Regions from separate parts of the Paenibacillus sp. N3/727 genome, predicted to be linked through region 2. Evidence: riboswitches for the same ligand, from Rfam matches in the RefSeq annotation. Region 2 holds a riboswitch; each other region holds the start of a gene.
The links. A riboswitch is a leader RNA that binds a small molecule or an ion and turns the genes downstream of it on or off. The one in region 2 is predicted to bind cobalamin.
Positions count from the first base shown of each region.

Region 1: another riboswitch for cobalamin. It lies ahead of MNQ98_RS03185 (ribonucleoside-diphosphate reductase subunit alpha); the one in region 2 lies ahead of MNQ98_RS07720 (anaerobic ribonucleoside triphosphate reductase).
Region 3: another riboswitch for cobalamin. It lies ahead of MNQ98_RS05210 (S-layer homology domain-containing protein); the one in region 2 lies ahead of MNQ98_RS07720 (anaerobic ribonucleoside triphosphate reductase).
Region 4: another riboswitch for cobalamin. It lies ahead of MNQ98_RS23980 (ABC transporter substrate-binding protein); the one in region 2 lies ahead of MNQ98_RS07720 (anaerobic ribonucleoside triphosphate reductase).

Region 1 covers NZ_CP093336.1:701,945-706,082, reverse strand. The annotation lists tRNA gene MNQ98_RS03205 (tRNA-Thr) at 197-268, opposite strand; gene MNQ98_RS03200 (MTH1187 family thiamine-binding protein) at 366-671, opposite strand; partial or broken gene MNQ98_RS03195 (RNA-guided endonuclease TnpB family protein) at 740-1,650, opposite strand; gene MNQ98_RS03190 (transposase) at 1,661-1,846, opposite strand; cobalamin riboswitch at 2,136-2,368, shown strand; gene MNQ98_RS03185 (ribonucleoside-diphosphate reductase subunit alpha) at 2,565-4,138, shown strand, end outside.
Region 2 covers NZ_CP093336.1:1,720,344-1,724,481, forward strand. The annotation lists gene MNQ98_RS07700 (replication-associated recombination protein A) at 1-797, shown strand, start outside; gene crcB (fluoride efflux transporter CrcB) at 876-1,277, shown strand; gene crcB (fluoride efflux transporter CrcB) at 1,274-1,627, shown strand; gene MNQ98_RS07715 (PCYCGC domain-containing protein) at 1,671-2,207, shown strand; cobalamin riboswitch at 2,318-2,498, shown strand; gene MNQ98_RS07720 (anaerobic ribonucleoside triphosphate reductase) at 2,703-4,138, shown strand, end outside.
Region 3 covers NZ_CP093336.1:1,168,108-1,172,245, forward strand. The annotation lists gene MNQ98_RS05205 (ABC transporter permease) at 1-1,448, shown strand, start outside; cobalamin riboswitch at 1,589-1,788, shown strand; gene MNQ98_RS05210 (S-layer homology domain-containing protein) at 1,942-4,138, shown strand, end outside.
Region 4 covers NZ_CP093336.1:5,158,854-5,162,991, forward strand. The annotation lists gene MNQ98_RS23975 (FecCD family ABC transporter permease) at 1-418, opposite strand, end outside; gene MNQ98_RS23980 (ABC transporter substrate-binding protein) at 415-1,419, opposite strand; cobalamin riboswitch at 1,660-1,866, opposite strand; gene lplA (lipoate--protein ligase) at 2,128-3,129, shown strand; gene MNQ98_RS23990 (metal-dependent hydrolase) at 3,333-4,046, opposite strand.

The sequences.
Region 1 (4,138 bases), 1.0 Mb from region 2:
AAGCTGGTAGGGTCTTCGTATTCTTAAGCGCGGAGTTCACGCAAAGATCGTCCAAGAACGCTTAGGACACTCATCAATTACTATACTTTGGATACCTATTCGCACGTCTTACCTGGTTTGCAATTCGTTTGCAACCATAAAAATAGCGCGACCCCCATCTCACCGGAAAGTCGCGCCATGCTTGAATTTTCAAAGATGCTGGTGAAGGGAATTGAACCCCCGGCCTACGCATTACGAGTGCGTTGCTCTACCCCTGAGCTACACCAGCGAATGGGATGATATAAATAAAACGACAAAAAATATTATAACTCTTTGACATGAAAATGCAACCCTTTTTATATGAAAAAAGGGCAGGGTAATCCTCGTTACCTGCCCAGTTTTTCCTGCACAGATTGCAGCTTTTGCTTGCTCGAAGAGACTTGGTCCCGGCGGTCGTCAATTTTGACCGATGTGGACACCCGCTGTGCTCCAGACAGGAAAGGCGCTTCATGCAGAGCAGAAATGGCACCCCATACAGAGTTAAGCTCTCCTTCAATAATCGTGCTCATCGAGGTCAGTTCGTATGAGATCCCCTCCTGCTTCTCCAGCACCCGCTGCATCTCTGCAACATACATACTCAAGCTGGTCGTAGCGGTTCCAATCGGAATGACGGTAACTTCCGCAATTGCCATCTTATTTCACCCTCCTCAAACCTTTCGAATATTAATATTGTATCAGCCAGCAGCAGCATTTCAAAATTTCATCCCCCATAGTCCCGTTCAAATATAGCTTCATTTTTAAGGTTTTGTCCTGCGTTAATATCTCTATCGTGATGCACGCCACAATTAGGACAATCCCATTCACGAAGTTTTAGATCCTTGACGTCTTTATTTTTGTACCCACAGCACGAACATAACTGAGAACTTGCAAAGGTTTTGGATACAATAACCACTTCTTTACCGTACCATTTTGCCTTGTACTCAAGCATTGTTCTAAATTGTGACCACGATACTTCACTAATTGCTTTAGCCAGCTTGTGATTTTTCAGCATATTTGATACTTGCAAATCTTCAATACCAATTACATCGTGTTTTTTGATGATTTCAGTAGTGATTTTCTGCAAGTAGTCTGTTCTTGAATTAGAGATTCTTTCATGGATTTTTGCAACCTTAACACGTTGCTTGTTCCAATTCGAACCACCTTTTATACGTCTGGAAAGGATACGCTGCGCGTTCGCTAATTGTTCTTCAAGTTTGCGATACCATTTTGGATTTTCGTTTTAGGCAATTTAATTTTGTTCCCTACAATAGCAATATTCCCATTCGTTTGCTTGGTTGTATAGGATTGCACCTTATTCTTTTTAGACTTGAAGCGTGGTACGTCATTTTGCTTTTTGAAGAAACGATCAAATGCATTCGCAAGATTCTTTAGCGATGACTGCAAGGAAATACTGTCCACTTCTTTTAACCATACGAATTCTTTTTTCAGGTGTGTAAGTTTAGCTGAACACGAATTGTAGTTTAATCCTTTACCTGTTTCGTTGTATGCGTCACACCATTGTGTCAAAAAACGATTGAATACGAAACGAGAACAGCCGATTGTTTTAGCAATTAAAATTTCTTGTTCCTTACTTGGATAAATGCGAAATTTATATGCTTTGTTTACAATCACTGTTCTCACCTCAATTAGTGATTTTGAATGTACTGTTGTTCTGTGCTTCTGTATGTTTGTTAATAGTTACCACAAAGTAAGAAGGGTTCCAAAGACGAACTCCCCACAGTTTCTTTTTTAGCTGTGGGAACTCTTTAAAAAAACAGTCTTGCTGCCCCCCCTTAATACATTGGGAATCCCAAATATAGGATAACATACGTCAAGATAGTTTTTGTACTAACTATCAGTGTCTTTTCTAATTTACAATTTAACATATGTCGGACAATTCATCTCACGATTAAAACCGCGAGTGTTCTCAGCTAATTCATAAAGCGTGTATCACCGTATAAAAGGTCGTAATTCGAAGAAATGTGCGAAATCTCACTCTCTTTTGGCGGTTTGCGAATTGGCGGATTTTTCGGTCATTTGCTATAATTCAACTTGCGTCAAATTTTAAGATAACAGTTTACAAACACAATATATTGGGTTAAATTTATTAACATCAACCAAATATAGTGTGTACAGGCGTCTGGCGTCTAATATACCCGTCAGACTTAATAGGGAAGCATGGTGCAAATCCATCACGGTCCCGCCACTGTATAGGGCTTCAGAGCGCTTTTTTGCGATTCTGATATGAATTCGGCTTTATGGCCACTGAAGGATTAACTCGTTATGCCTTTGGGAAGGCGCCGAACTCTACACCCCAAGTCAGGAGACCTGCCTGTATACAGCACGACACCTATCCTACGGGAAATTAGGAAAGTGTTCACTCTTTTGCGTCTGTACATAACAGCAAGCCCTAAAAATAGCGGCTTAAGCTAGTATGCACATATTTATTCACAGCGCACACGAACATTTTCAACCTCCCCAAGGTTTGGAAAATGTTTTTTTAATGTTCTTTTTCCCATTTTTCCCGAGAAAGCGAGGAATTACCTATGCCCCAACTCGTAATTAAACCGAACAACCGTCAACTTGCTTTTGATGAAAACCGTCTCTCTGTCTATGCCGACCGAATTTTGAACGAACTGGATATGCTGAGCAAGGAACAACTACTTCGCGGTGTTCATTCCAAACTTCGTGGCGACAAAGTGACCGGCGATGAGATTAGCAGCGCATTCACAATGTCGGCTCTTGAGCTTGTTACCAAAGAGGAACCGAACTGGAAGTTCGCGGCAGCACGTTCACTTTTAACCTCCCTGTATAAAAAAGCGGCCAATCACCGACGTTACAAAGCTTATCCGGAAGAGCCTTACGGCGCCTTCTTCCCCCTCATTACAGAGCTAGTACAAAAAGGAATTTACCGTGAAGAGCTTCTGGAATGCTACACCAAAGCGCAGATTGAAGAGCTCGGGGAAACGATTGATTATACCCATGACCTGCTATTCGATTACATCGGACTACTGACGCTGGCAGAGCGCTACCTGGCAACCGACTTTGACGGCCGAGTGATGGAGCTTCCACAGGAACGTTACATGGTCATCGCGATGTACCTCATGCACAAAGAGCCAGCTGAGAAACGTATGGAGCTTGTAAAAGAAGCCTACTGGGCGATGAGCAACATCTACATGACGGCTGCAACGCCGACGATGTCCAATGCTGGTAAAAAGGTAGCCGGCCAGCTGTCCAGCTGCTTTATCGACACGGTAGATGACTCGCTCGAAGGAATTTTCGACTCCAACACCGACATAGCGCGTCTTAGCAAAATGGGCGGCGGTATCGGCGTTTACCTCGGCAAAGTCCGTGCCCGTGGCTCCGACATCCGTGGACACAAGAACACCAGCTCCGGCGTTATCCCTTGGATCCGCCAGCTGAACAACACAGCAGTTAGTGTAGATCAGCTTGGCACACGCAAAGGCGCCATCGCCGTTTACCTGGATGTTTTCCATAAAGACATTCTCGCATTCCTGGACCTGAAGCTGAACAACGGTGACGAGCGTATGAGAGCACATGACGTGTTCCACGGCGTATGCTTGCCTGACCTGTTCATGGAGGCTGTAGAAGCCCGCGATGAGTGGAGCCTCTTCTGTCCTCACGAAGTGAAGAAAGTGATGGGCTGGAAAGACGAGAACGGCCGCCCGCTTGGTCTGGAAGACTTCTACGATGAGAAGCTTGGTCAAGGAATGTTCCGTGAAAAATATGCAGAAGCCGTAGCACATCCGCTGCTCTCCCGCATTACGGTTCAAGCGATCGACATCATGAAACGTGTCATGAAATCGCAACTGGAAACCGGAACACCGTACATGTTCTACCGTGACACCGTAAACCGTGCCAACCCGAACTCTGCACACGGTATGGTCTACTCTTCCAACCTGTGTACTGAAATTATGCAGAACCAATCGGCTACAGTTATTGAACATGAAGAGCTCGTAACCAAAGATGGACAGACCCGCATTGTCATCTCCAAAGTTCCTGGCGACTTTGTTGTCTGCAACCTGAATTCCATTCATCTGGCACGTGCAGTTCCAGCTGGTGTACTGGAGCGTCTTGTACCGATCCAGGTGCGTATGCT
Region 2 (4,138 bases):
ATTCCTGCATTGCTATGAAGCGTGCGCTCCAGGATAAGGATCGAGGGCTTGGATTTATGCAACTTCAAGTGGATGAAGAGGCACTGGATCATATCGCTTCCATGGCGAACGGTGATATCCGCCGGGCCTTGAATGCCCTGGAATTGGCAGCAATGACGACACCTCCCCAATCGGATGGCACAGTTCATATTACACTCGAAGTTGCAGAGGAATCAATCCGGCGTCCAACTGTCCGGGCTGATGAATCAACCCAATATGACGTCTTGTCGGCTTTCCACAAAAGTATTCGCGGGTCCAGTGATGCTGCACTCTTCTGGTTTTTGTACGCCGTGGAGAAGCTTGGTATGGATCCGATGGTGTTCATTCGCCGTCTGATTGCGGCCAGCAGTGAGGATATCGGGCTTGCTAATCCGCAGGCGATGGTACAAGCTGTTAGTGCACTAGAAGCTTACCGTAACAATGGTTGGCCTGAGGCCAAACTGAACATTGCGCAAGCGATTCTTTTTGCTGTGGAGAGCCCGAAATCCAATGCTGTTTACACCGCTATATCACGCGCTATGTCCGCCATGGAGGAGTTTAAATCGGCTGAGGTGCCGCTCCATTTACGCGATACTCATTATCAAGGTGCAGCCAAACTGGGACATGCGGGATACAAATATCCTCATGACTATCCTGGACATTATGTGAAGCAGGATTATTTACCGAAAGAGCTTGCACGTCGGGTGTTTTATCAGGCGACAGAGCAGGGCAATGAGGCTAAAATATCCCATAACCAGCGTTTGCGCAGAGACGAGTAAAAGAATTCGAAACACTTGATTCATTGAATACAGTTCATGTTGTACATCTTGAATGTTATGGTAAGGAAGGGAAATCGTATGGGAAAGAACCTGCTCTTTGTGGGTGCGGGAGGGTTCGGTGGCACATTACTCCGCTATGGTCTGGATGAGATAATACCTGCTCCACTAAACGGCTTTCCGGCAGCTATCCTGTTCATCAACCTGGCGGGATGCCTGTTTCTAGGCTGGTTTTTGACTTACTGCTTATCTTCCACACATATTTCAACACAGGTTCGTCTGCTCATCGGCACCGGGTTTACGGGGGCGTTTACGACATTTTCAACCTTTACAGTGGATACAGTCAGGTTAATCGGTAATGGTCAGAACGCAGTCGCCGTGATCTATGTAGTCATAAGTGTTGTTGGCGGTCTGCTCATGTCCTGTATCGGTGTTTGGCTGGGACGGAAGATGTCTTCAAAGCAAGAAGGTGCGGCAGTGTGATTTTGTGGATAGGATTAGGCGGGATTGCCGGAGCGGTTTCCCGTTATTGCGTTGGTGTTTGGCTTGGAAAAAAAGCACAGGGGACATTCCCGTGGGCTACGCTTCTCGTAAATTTGGTCGGTTCCATCATACTTGGATTTCTTGCAGGTTATGCAGACCATCTGTCTGAAGCCGTTTACAGAATGCTCGGTACCGGCTTTTGCGGCGCGTTTACCACATTTTCAACCTTTGGTTATGAAGCGGTCACCTTGGCAGGAAACAAGCAATACATACAAGCATTCTTATATGTGCTCATATCGGTTATGCTGGGTCTTGCAGGGGCATGGACAGGACTCTATATAGCGGCTTAGAAATGAATCAATAAAGGGATTTTGTGGCCATTTTGGGGAGGAAATGAGTATGTACAAACGTAAATTTGCAGTATTGGTGCTGTCTGCAGGTCTGGTACTGGGTGGTTGCGGTGCTGAGAAGGCACAAGAGCCTGCAGAGAGTAAGCAAGGAGCTGAAACGGTTCACGAACATGGTTCACAAAACAAGCTTGCTAATGGAGATCTTCAAGAAGTTACAGCGTCTGCGAAGGAGCTGCCAACGTTCTTGGACGGTAAAAGCGATGAGATGCGTACGATATATGCACTCGCAGCTCAGGAAAAAGATGTGCTTACCTGGATTCCATGCTACTGCGGCTGCGGTGAAAGTGCAGGGCACAAGAGTAATCTGAACTGTTTCATCAATGAGGTTAAAGAAGACGGCAGCATTGTGTGGGATGATCACGGCACACGATGTGGTGTTTGTCTGGAAATCGCAGTAGAATCAGCCAAGATGGACAGTGAAGGAAAAAGTTTGACTGAAATCCGCAACACGATCGATGAAAAATATAAGACAGGTTACGCGAAACCGACCCCTACACCAATGCCGACAGAAGCGAATTAATTTCCTGTAATCTATCGATGCCATATGGTGCACGCCCCCTCCGGAAGTTTCCACCTGTGATTAATGTTACAGTTAAAATCTATATGTTGTTATATTGTTTGATGTAACAACTACATATAGTGCTTGATGGTAGATCGGATATGTCCGGTCTTAAAAGGGAATCCGGTGAAAATCCGGAGCGGTCCCGCCACTGTAACAGCTTCTCAAGGAGAACAAACCAACCAATCCATCCGGTTTTCTCCGCCAGTTTGTGAACTGAAGCCAGATACCTGCCATTAAGACAACACGGTGTGCCTACGGTTGATAGGGAAGTGTTTCGAATGAAGGGTTGTCTGGTCCGTTTCTATTTGACTGGATTAAACGGTTCTTTATGAAGCATGTATTCCGCAGACTTGCGGCAGCATGCTTCTTTTATTATTCACTTCAATCGTACCGCACACCGTGAGGGGTTGATGAATACACCTGTATAGGTATTTGCCATAGGAGGAATTTGTGATGAAGGTGACCAAGAGGGACGGAACATGTGTGGCGTTTGAAGTTACACGGATTATAAGTGCAGTGAGTAAAGCTTTTCAGGCTACTGAAGGAACTTCCAGAAATGAGGAATCGTCCCGGATCGGTCTATTGGTGGAAGCTGAAACAGCTGGCTTGGAGCAAATGTCTGTGGAAGAAATACAGGACCTTGTCATACATTTTTTGAATGAAACTGGTTATAAGCAAACAGCTGAAGCTTATACAGAGTACCGTGAGGCACGTGACAGAGAACGCATAATGCGCGGAGAGCTGTACAAGATCAGCACCAACGTTATCGGTGTTAAGGATCTGGATCTGCTTCGGGAAAATGCCAATTTGAACGGTGAATCATTCAGTGGGAAAATGAGCCGGATCGGATCGGAATATGCCAAGTGGATGGCGACCAGTTTTATGCTGCCAAAACCGTTGAACGAGGCTGTGAAAAACGGATATGTATATGTGCATGACTTAGATCAATATGCACTCGGAACGACTAATTGTATTTTCATTCCATTTGATCGGCTGCTGGCAAACGGCTTTAATACGGGGAACGGTTCGGTCCGTCCTCCACAAAGCATCATGACCGCTATGGCACTGGTAGCCATCATATTTCAGTCTCAGCAGAACAGTCAGTTCGGCGGGGTATCTGGCAATAAAATAGATTGGGATTTGGCGCCTTACGTGGGTAAGTCCTTCCGTAAACATTTTCGAAAAGGGCTTTCTTATTTCAGTGAAGGCGACATGAACTTAGGAAAAGACATTTCGGATTTGGATCTGCATATGGATAACCACTCGCTTGAAGAGATTTATCCTCGTACATATAAGTTTGCATATGAAGAGACTATAAACGAGACCAAGCAAGCCGCGGAATCTCTGATCCATAATTTGAACACGATGAGCAGTCGGGCAGGGGGGCAAATTCCGTTTACCTCGTTAAATTACGGGATGTGCACTTCTACAGAGGGAAGATTAGTTTCTCATGCACTTCTTGACGCTACCATGAGAGGACTTGGACGTGGAGAGACACCGATATTCCCGCAGCATATATTTCAATGTAAAAACGGGATAAATCAGGCGGAAGGTGATCCGAACTACGATCTGTTCCTTAAAGCGGTAGAGTGCTCCAGTCGCCGCTTATATCCAAATTTTGTAAATGTGGATGCATCGTTCAATCTTCCCTATTACCGCCCGGAAGATCCAGATACGATCATTGCGACTATGGGATGCCGTACACGAACGATCTCGGACCGTTTCGGCAGAAATCGGTTGAGCGGGAAAGGGAATTTGTCTTTTAACACGATCAACCTCGTACGGCTTGGGATTGAGCATGGCATAGTAATGGATAAGCGACAAGATCCAGATATGAGCGGATTTTTCGAAAGTTTGGAACGTTATATGAAGATTGCAGTGGAAGGATT
Region 3 (4,138 bases), 550 kb from region 2:
TTCCTGGGTTAGCTGCCAGTCAGTTTTTATCCAAAGTCATTGTAGAGAGCTCGCTGTCATCTTTGAAAACAAATCGTTCAGAGCTATCGATGCAGGGTAATTTCACGGCTCTAGCAGTCGGAATATGTGTATTTGCCCTGGTCATTCTATGTGTGTTGTTCTATGCCAATAAAGCCCGTTCCGTACAGCCTGTGCAAGCAATCCGGTATGGCATGTCTGAAATGGATAGCAGTAAATGGGCAAGACGTGTACGTTCGAATGGAAATCGTCCAGTTGGATTCGATCGACTTCCCGTTATGTTCGTTATTGGTCTGCGCAACATGTTGAAGAATGTGAAAGGTTCTATTCTCATGTTTATTCTAACCGTGATTACATCAGCCGTTCTTGTATTCGGATTTGTGTTGTTATACAGCGTTCATTCCATTCAACGAACGGCGTCATCATGGGGATATGACAATTCACATATTGCAGTAGAAGTCTTTAATCAAGCAGCATTTTCACGTACTCAATTTGAAGAAGATATGTTGTCCGACCCAAGAATCAAAAATTTCGGGTGGTTTGGGAATGTTACGGGAGTGGTTCCTTCAGAACTATCCGATCGTTCCGGAGATTCGAACACCTCATCCATGAATGTCTATATCGGTGTTGCTGATGGTAACTATGATGATCTGGGGTATTCCACATTAAGAGGAGCCAATCCCCTTCACAAGAACGAAATCGCTATTGGTATCAACGTATCGAAGAAGCTTAACAAAGATATTGGTGATGTGATAACGGTGTACATCAATGGAAAACCGTATTCGCTCATCGTTACAGGAATTTATCAAGCGATTTCCAATATGTCCTATTCTGCAAGAATAACGGTCGATGTGATTAAAGCAGATCATCTGGACTACAGCAATGCAGAAACATATTTTATCAACCTGCATGATAGCAGCCAGTCCGATCAGGTCGTAAGTGATATTAATGAGCAATATAAGGAAGCGCTCTCCGCATTAACTCAGAAAACGCTACTAGATTCCGTATTTAAAGAGGCTGTCGGCCTGCTTATCTTGCCAATGAGTATGATGGGATTGTTGTTTATTGTTGTCACTTGCATCATTATTTACATCACTTGTCGTATGAATATTAGAAAAGACAGCAAAACCTATGGCATTTACAAATCACTTGGCTTAACATCGAATAGGATTAGATTATCCGTAGCCCAAGGGATCGTTGCTTTATCTGTCATCGGCGCGCTACTAGGCATATGCGTCGGAGTATACCTTCTGCCTATTTTGCTGGAAAATATATTAACATATTATGGGATTATGGAAGTGCCTCTAATTATGCATTGGGGCGGTATTATTGGAGTTGCAGTCGTAAGTATCATATCGGCAGGGGTTGGTTCTTGGCTGTCGTCCAGGGTAATCGCGAACACATCCCCTCGGATATTGGTGATTGAGTAAAAATATAACGAAGTCTAGGCCCTTCCCTATGTGGAAGGGTCTTATTGCTTCATGTAGGCCGTTTTTTGTACTGTCTATGAGAAATTTCTTTGTGAAATATACCAATCTTTGTTAATATAAAAAAAAGTCTATCAAAATTAAATAGAAACAGCTTATATGGTGCTGATGCATAAAGTATGCGGCTTAATAGGGAAGGTCGATGAGAGTTCGACGCGGTCCCGCCACTGTAACGCAGAGCTGACAATCAAGGTAGTAGTCCACTGTTAAAGATTTAAACAGGAAGGACGATTGTCAAGCGATGAAGCGAAGCCAGGAGACCTGCCATGTAAGTGCTCTATATTTCTCACGAGGATGGGAGGGAGATGTTTATTTGTGCAGCTTGTTTACAGTTGCACGTTTGCTTGGTTATGCAAGACAGGCCACAGAACATCTTTCCAATATGGAAAGATGTTTTTTTATTTCCATTTTGACGATGAGGAGAACGTTGACACCTATGAAAAGATTGTTGAAGCAAAGTATATCTGCACTATTAAGCGTTGTGTTATTGCTTACTCTACTGAATCCACAAGTCGTGAGTGCGGCGAATGGTCAAAGTAATACACAATTAGACGGCATGATTGAAAGTACGGTTAATTACTATAAAGAGTACTATGGACAAGATCCTACATCCACCATTGATTCCTGGTGGCAGCTTGTTGGCCTATGGGGCGCAGGTCAGGATTTGCAAGATGGAACGTGGAAACTGCCATCTTGGGAAACGAAAGCACCAAGACTTAAACCTGATGCCGTAAATTTAACTGATCATGTTCGGTATATTTTCGCACTGCTCGCCATGGGAAAAGACCCGGCTCACGCTTGGGAAACCGATCGAAACCTGTGGGCGGAACTTGCTACCCATCAAAATCAAGAGACGGGCGGCATTGGCGGTATAAATAAACATATTTGGGCGATGCTTGCTCTGGATGCCGGAGAGAAGCTCGGACAGAATGTAGGCTCATGGAATGCTGAGTCCAAGCAAAAAGCGCTGCAATACCTGCTCAAAGCGCAGTATGAAGACGGCGGCTTTGGTCTGTCTGCTTCAGGAGGAGAAAACAGCGATACAGATATTACAGGCATGGCGCTGCTTGCGCTGGGGCAATACAAGGGGCAGAGTGAAGTTGATGCTGCCATTGAACGGGCCAAGAATGTCTTAAAGGATCGCCAGCTAGAGAATGGTGGTTTTAATTCTACGGGCACTTGGGGCTCTGGAGATAATTCGAACAGCTTATCTACTTCGGTATCCGGTCTGGTTGCCGTAGGCGAAGACATGATGTCGCCCGCTTGGCAGATGAACGGGAATACCGTCGTTGATGCGTATGCAGGATTCCAATTGGATGACGGCTCTTTTAAATGGAAAGCAGAAGATACCGATAAAAACGGAATGTCGACTGAACAGGCTCTTATCGGTTTACTTGATATTCAACATGGAAAGTCGGTATGGAAGCGAATTGCCGAAGGGAGTCTTCCACCGGTTAACCCGAGCGTGAACGTACAGGTTAGTGTACAAGGCATAGACAATCCCATTTATAATCCGAGTCCAATCATTCTGGATGTGAATGGTCAATCTTGGACAGCACTGGATGCGCTGAAACAAGCGCTGGATCAAGCCAATCCGTCAATTAGCTATAACATTACAGGTGATGGAAACCAGGCGCGCCTTACCTCCATTGCGGGACAAAATGAAGGGCAGTTGGGTGGAAGCGACGGCTGGGCTTATAAAGTGAATGGCAGTGCTCCTTCTGCAGGGGCAGCAGCCTATGAGATCAATAATGGCGATGAACTACATTTCTATTATGATCGTCAGCCTGTGATATCGTCCGCATCTTCCATTGATCAAGGCACTGTAGATCCTTCGATTGAAGTGCAGCTCGTTGGCGATACGTTCTTATCCGAGGCAGTACAGGTTGACAGTTGGTCTGTAACTTCAGAGACTACTGGGCTGAACTTAAAATCAATATCGCTGCTTACGGATCAACAAGCGAAGCTTGTCTTCGAAGGTCAAGCGGCTCCGGGCTATATTTCCATTCAAGCGCTGACAACAGCAACAGCAGGGAAAAAGACAAGTAATGAAGTTGTCATAAGTGTAAATGAAATTCCGGATCCAAACGATGACCATACGATTGTCATTGATGAGAATGAAACCAATGTGAGTGTCGGGTCGGATCAGGATCCGCTGTCCTCAAGCAAAGTTACACTTGCATTTCCAAAGAGCGAACTGCCGCATGTAACATCTGAAACAGACAGTACTTATTTGGAAGTTGACCCGAATACGAATGTCATTTCAACATGGGATAACAAGCTTGAATTACCGCATCGCTTGAATACGAATAATGATCTTTTGCTTAACAAGATAAATGAAGTCTTGTCCTCTGCAGACAAAGAGATCAAGGGAATTGATCTGCGCGTAAAAGTGGGCGGTGATCAGGATATCCGCTTCAACCAGCATGTGACATTAACCTTGAAGGGTAAAGGATATGCAGAAGCTGGATTCATCGATGCAAACGGGACATTTACACAGATTTCGAAATATGAGGATTCGTCGGCACGTATTGACGAGGTTTACGCTTATGTCCATGACGGCGATCTAATCATTAAGACTACGCACTTTACTGAATTTGTTGCCTATACTACACAAAAGAAGGAAACGACCG
Region 4 (4,138 bases), 2.9 Mb from region 2:
TCGCCCCGGTCATAAATGCAACGATCGGCAAGGTCCAGGCACCCGCAAAAGAGTACTGCAATCCGTAGAAGATCAGAAACGCAGCACCAAGTGATGCACCGGAGGATACACCGAGTGTAAAGGGATCGGCGAGCGGATTTCTAAGTACCCCTTGAAAAGCAGCACCGGCCACCGCAAGGGATGCCCCAACCAGCATACCGAGCAGTATACGGGGAAGTCGTACCTTCATGATGATCTGCTCGGAAGCTACTTCCCAGTTGGGAACAATAGAGTCCCCGATCCAGGGCAACCGGTGAAGAAGCATGGCTCCAATTTCCTTAACGGGCAGATGGACGGAACCGATGCCGAGGCTGACGATCAGCGTCAGCAGTAAAAGCAGGAGCCCCACCGTTCCATAACCCGCAAGTTTTTTACTCATGGGGTCATCAGTTCCGGATAGACCGCCTTCGCTACTTCAACCAATCCTTGAGTTACACGAGGTCCCGGGCGGCTGATCAGATTGTCATCAATTTTAATCAGCTTATTGTTTTTCACAGCTTCGATTTGGTCCCAGCCGCTGCGTTCTTTAATGATTTGATCCAAAGTTTTTTTGGTGGATTCATCCACTACATTGCTGGAATACAGAATCACATCTGGATTCGCTGCAATAATCTTCTCTTCACTGATTTCGAACCAGCCTTCGCTGTCGCCAGCCACGTTGGCTGAATTGCTGATATTGAGCATCTCATCCAGATATGTGCCCTTTCCTACCGTCCAACCCGGTGAGAACTCAACATACACTTTTTTCTTATCCTCATCTTTTACGGATTTAACCGCTTCCTTCACAAGGTCCAGATCCTTCTGCATTTGATCTACGATGCCTTGAGCTTCCGCCTGACGGTCCGTAATCTCTCCAACTACCTTAATGTTGTCCATGACTTCAGCAATCGTCTTCGGGTCGTTCACGAACAGCTTTATTCCGAGGTCACGGAGCTTCTGTACGTTCTGTTCATTCATCGCTGCTGTAAATATAACATCCGCGCCTGAAGCGACAATGGCCTCAACATCCATTTCATAACCGCCCATTTTCGGCTTGGATTTGGCTGCCTCAGGGTAGTCGTCCACTTCGGATACGCCGACAATTTCTTCATCCAAGCCAAGTGCGAACAGTTTTTCCGTCTCGGAAGGAGACAGCGACACAACTTTTGCTGGAGCCTTATCAAATGTCATTTCCTCTCCAGTAGCATCCTTTAAAGTTAACGGATACACCGTTTTAGCGTTTTCAGCGGCAGGTGCTTCCGGTTTCTGACCTTGTTCAGCCTCCGGTGCAGGTGTTGGTGTTGCCTCCTTCGGAGCTGTTTCTCCTCCACAAGCAGCCAGTGACAGGACCAGCATCAGCACCGCCAACATGGCGGACCATGATTTCATTATTTTTTTCATCGATTTTCTCTCCTAACCCTAGTTTGAGAACAACTTGCTTGCCTTAGGTACTCAATAAACCTGATTTCTGACGGAAATCCTTACATCCAACCACAAAAAAGCCCCTGATTTCTCCGCAGAAGAATCAGGGGCTACGTTTCGGAAACAATGAACCTTATCCAATAAATAGGAGTTTTGCTCTAGTACAGCACCTCACCCACATTAGGTCCGCCAAACGTAATCCTTTCCTCGAAGGACCGTCAGATCATTACGCGGGCAGGTCTCCTGACTTACAGGTTGAAATGACACCTCCGCCTTCCCGACCCTGTTTAGACCAGTGGCAGTAATGGAGGATATCCCTGATTCACAGTGGCGGGACCGCGCCGGACTTGCACCGACTTCCCTTTTAACCCGGGAGCAAAACATATGCTTTGCTTATTCTCCAGGACCTCGCGAGTATTGAATATTCTTTTTGCCAAGCTTACTTCTCTTTTGACGATTATATGAGATATCCTCTCGGCTTACAACCTGAAACTTCACAGAAAAAAACTGAGTAGCCGCTCCCCGCTTGCCGTGAACCCTATTTCTGCCTATATAACCATTATGGATATCTCACTTATTTATCGTACGCGTCTGTGGATTTGCCTCTCACCCTTTGCCCTGAAGCCGGACATTGGTTTACAATAGATCTGAAGCTTTATACCCGAAAAACTATGCGGAGGCGTACATATGCTCTTTATCGATAATCAGGGGATCCATGATCCCGCCATTAATCTAGCGATTGAAGAATACGCTTTGAAACACTTGCCTATGGAAGACAGCTATTTGCTCTTCTACATTAATCAGCCGTCGATTATCATCGGCAAACACCAGAACACGATTGAAGAGATCAATCAGGAGTTTGTCCGTGACAATAACATACAAGTTGTTCGGCGATTGTCCGGAGGCGGTGCTGTATACCATGACCTCGGCAATCTCAATTTCAGTTTTATTACAAAAGACGACGGCCAGTCATTTCATAATTTCCTGAAGTTCACCCAACCCGTTATCGATTTCCTTCAAAAAATGGGTGTTCCGGCTGAGCTCAGCGGCCGAAATGACCTTCAAGTCGGAGAGAAAAAGATTTCCGGCAACGCCCAGTTCTCCACACGGGGACGCATGTTCAGCCACGGGACTCTTATGTTTGACCTGGATCTGGACAATGTACAGGCCTCGCTTAAAGCTAACCCAGAGAAGTTCAAATCGAAGAGCACGAAATCAGTGCGCAGCCGTGTGGCCAACATTAAGGAGCTGCTCGGTACAGATATGACAATTGAACAGTTCCGTGCAGAGCTTCTGCGTTCGATCTTCGGAATGGAGCCAGATCAGGTTCCACAGTACGTTCTTCAAGAAAAGGACTGGGAAATGATCAATCAAATCTCCAAGGAACGTTACCAAAACTGGGACTGGAACTATGGCTTATCACCAGAAAGCAATGTGAAACACGCGAAAAAATTCCCAGTCGGCATTATCGATATCCGCATGGACATTAAAGATGGACATATCGGCGAGATTAAAATTTACGGTGACTTCTTTGGCGTAGGCGATGTAGCCGATATTGAAAACGCGCTTCGTGGCAAACGTTACGAGGAAAGTGAAGTAAGAGAAGCCCTCTCATCCATTGACGTCAAGCATTACTTCGGTAATCTGGAGTTTGATGATCTGATCGGTTTGATTTTTTTAGAGGAATAGAGTAACAGTACTGAGTCACGATTTTAACAGAGATATCTTTCAAAAAAAGCAGGTCACTCGAGGATTCATCCTTGGGTGACCTGCTTGCTTTTATAGTCCATTGTTCACTTCTTGAGTAGGAACGATTTCTACACGTAGCGTCTTACAACAGACATGAGGGCCGTCCCAGGTCAATGGACCTTTTGGGACACCCCCCGTTCGTATTATTTGGATGCGATGAATACATACCAGAGCAAGACGAGTGTGAGCACGATACACATGTTCTCTACTGTGTTCCCCCATTTGCTACCAGTGCTCATTAGTTTGAACTTCACTCTGAATTTCAGTGGAGGTAATGGCCGTATTCCCCTGTTCGTCAGCATATCGGCCGCCAAATGAAGGGCATAAGACATTCCACCTGCAATCCATAAGCTCTCCCCTCCCGCTGTTCCTTTTGTTGCGAAATAGAGCAGCATAGTCCAGCCTGCCGCAGCATATGCAGTATGCGTCAAACCACGATGGGAAACGAGCGTGGAAATCATCAGTACGCATCCGGCAATCGTGTTCCACGGGCTGAAGGCTTGGCCGAACTGAAGAAGTCCCAGACCAATCATAAACATCACGATATGACGCAGCGTCCGTCCGGGCAGAAAGGATACGACGGCAATCAGACCTGCCAGTGCCAGATTCCACGGAGCATAATCCTGGCTGTAGTAAAAAATAAATACGGCTCCAACAACCAATGCCAACTGCAGCACACGCAGCAGTCCTGTTGGGATGACCGTTCTGACCAAAATGGAGTTCGGCTCATCGATGTCAGGAAGCAGCGAACTGACTGCGGCTGCAGCCGCAGCCGGGAGTGTAACGGGAATTCCGGCCAGCCCCATGACCGACAAGGTGACGCCGGTGCTAATAACCAAATGGGCTCTTCCCATCATAATAAATAACTTCCTTTCATTCTCTAGTTGTCTTGTTTGAGCCCGTTCACTTCTTTCAGCCGTAATATGCACGGGAATGTATGTTCGGCATT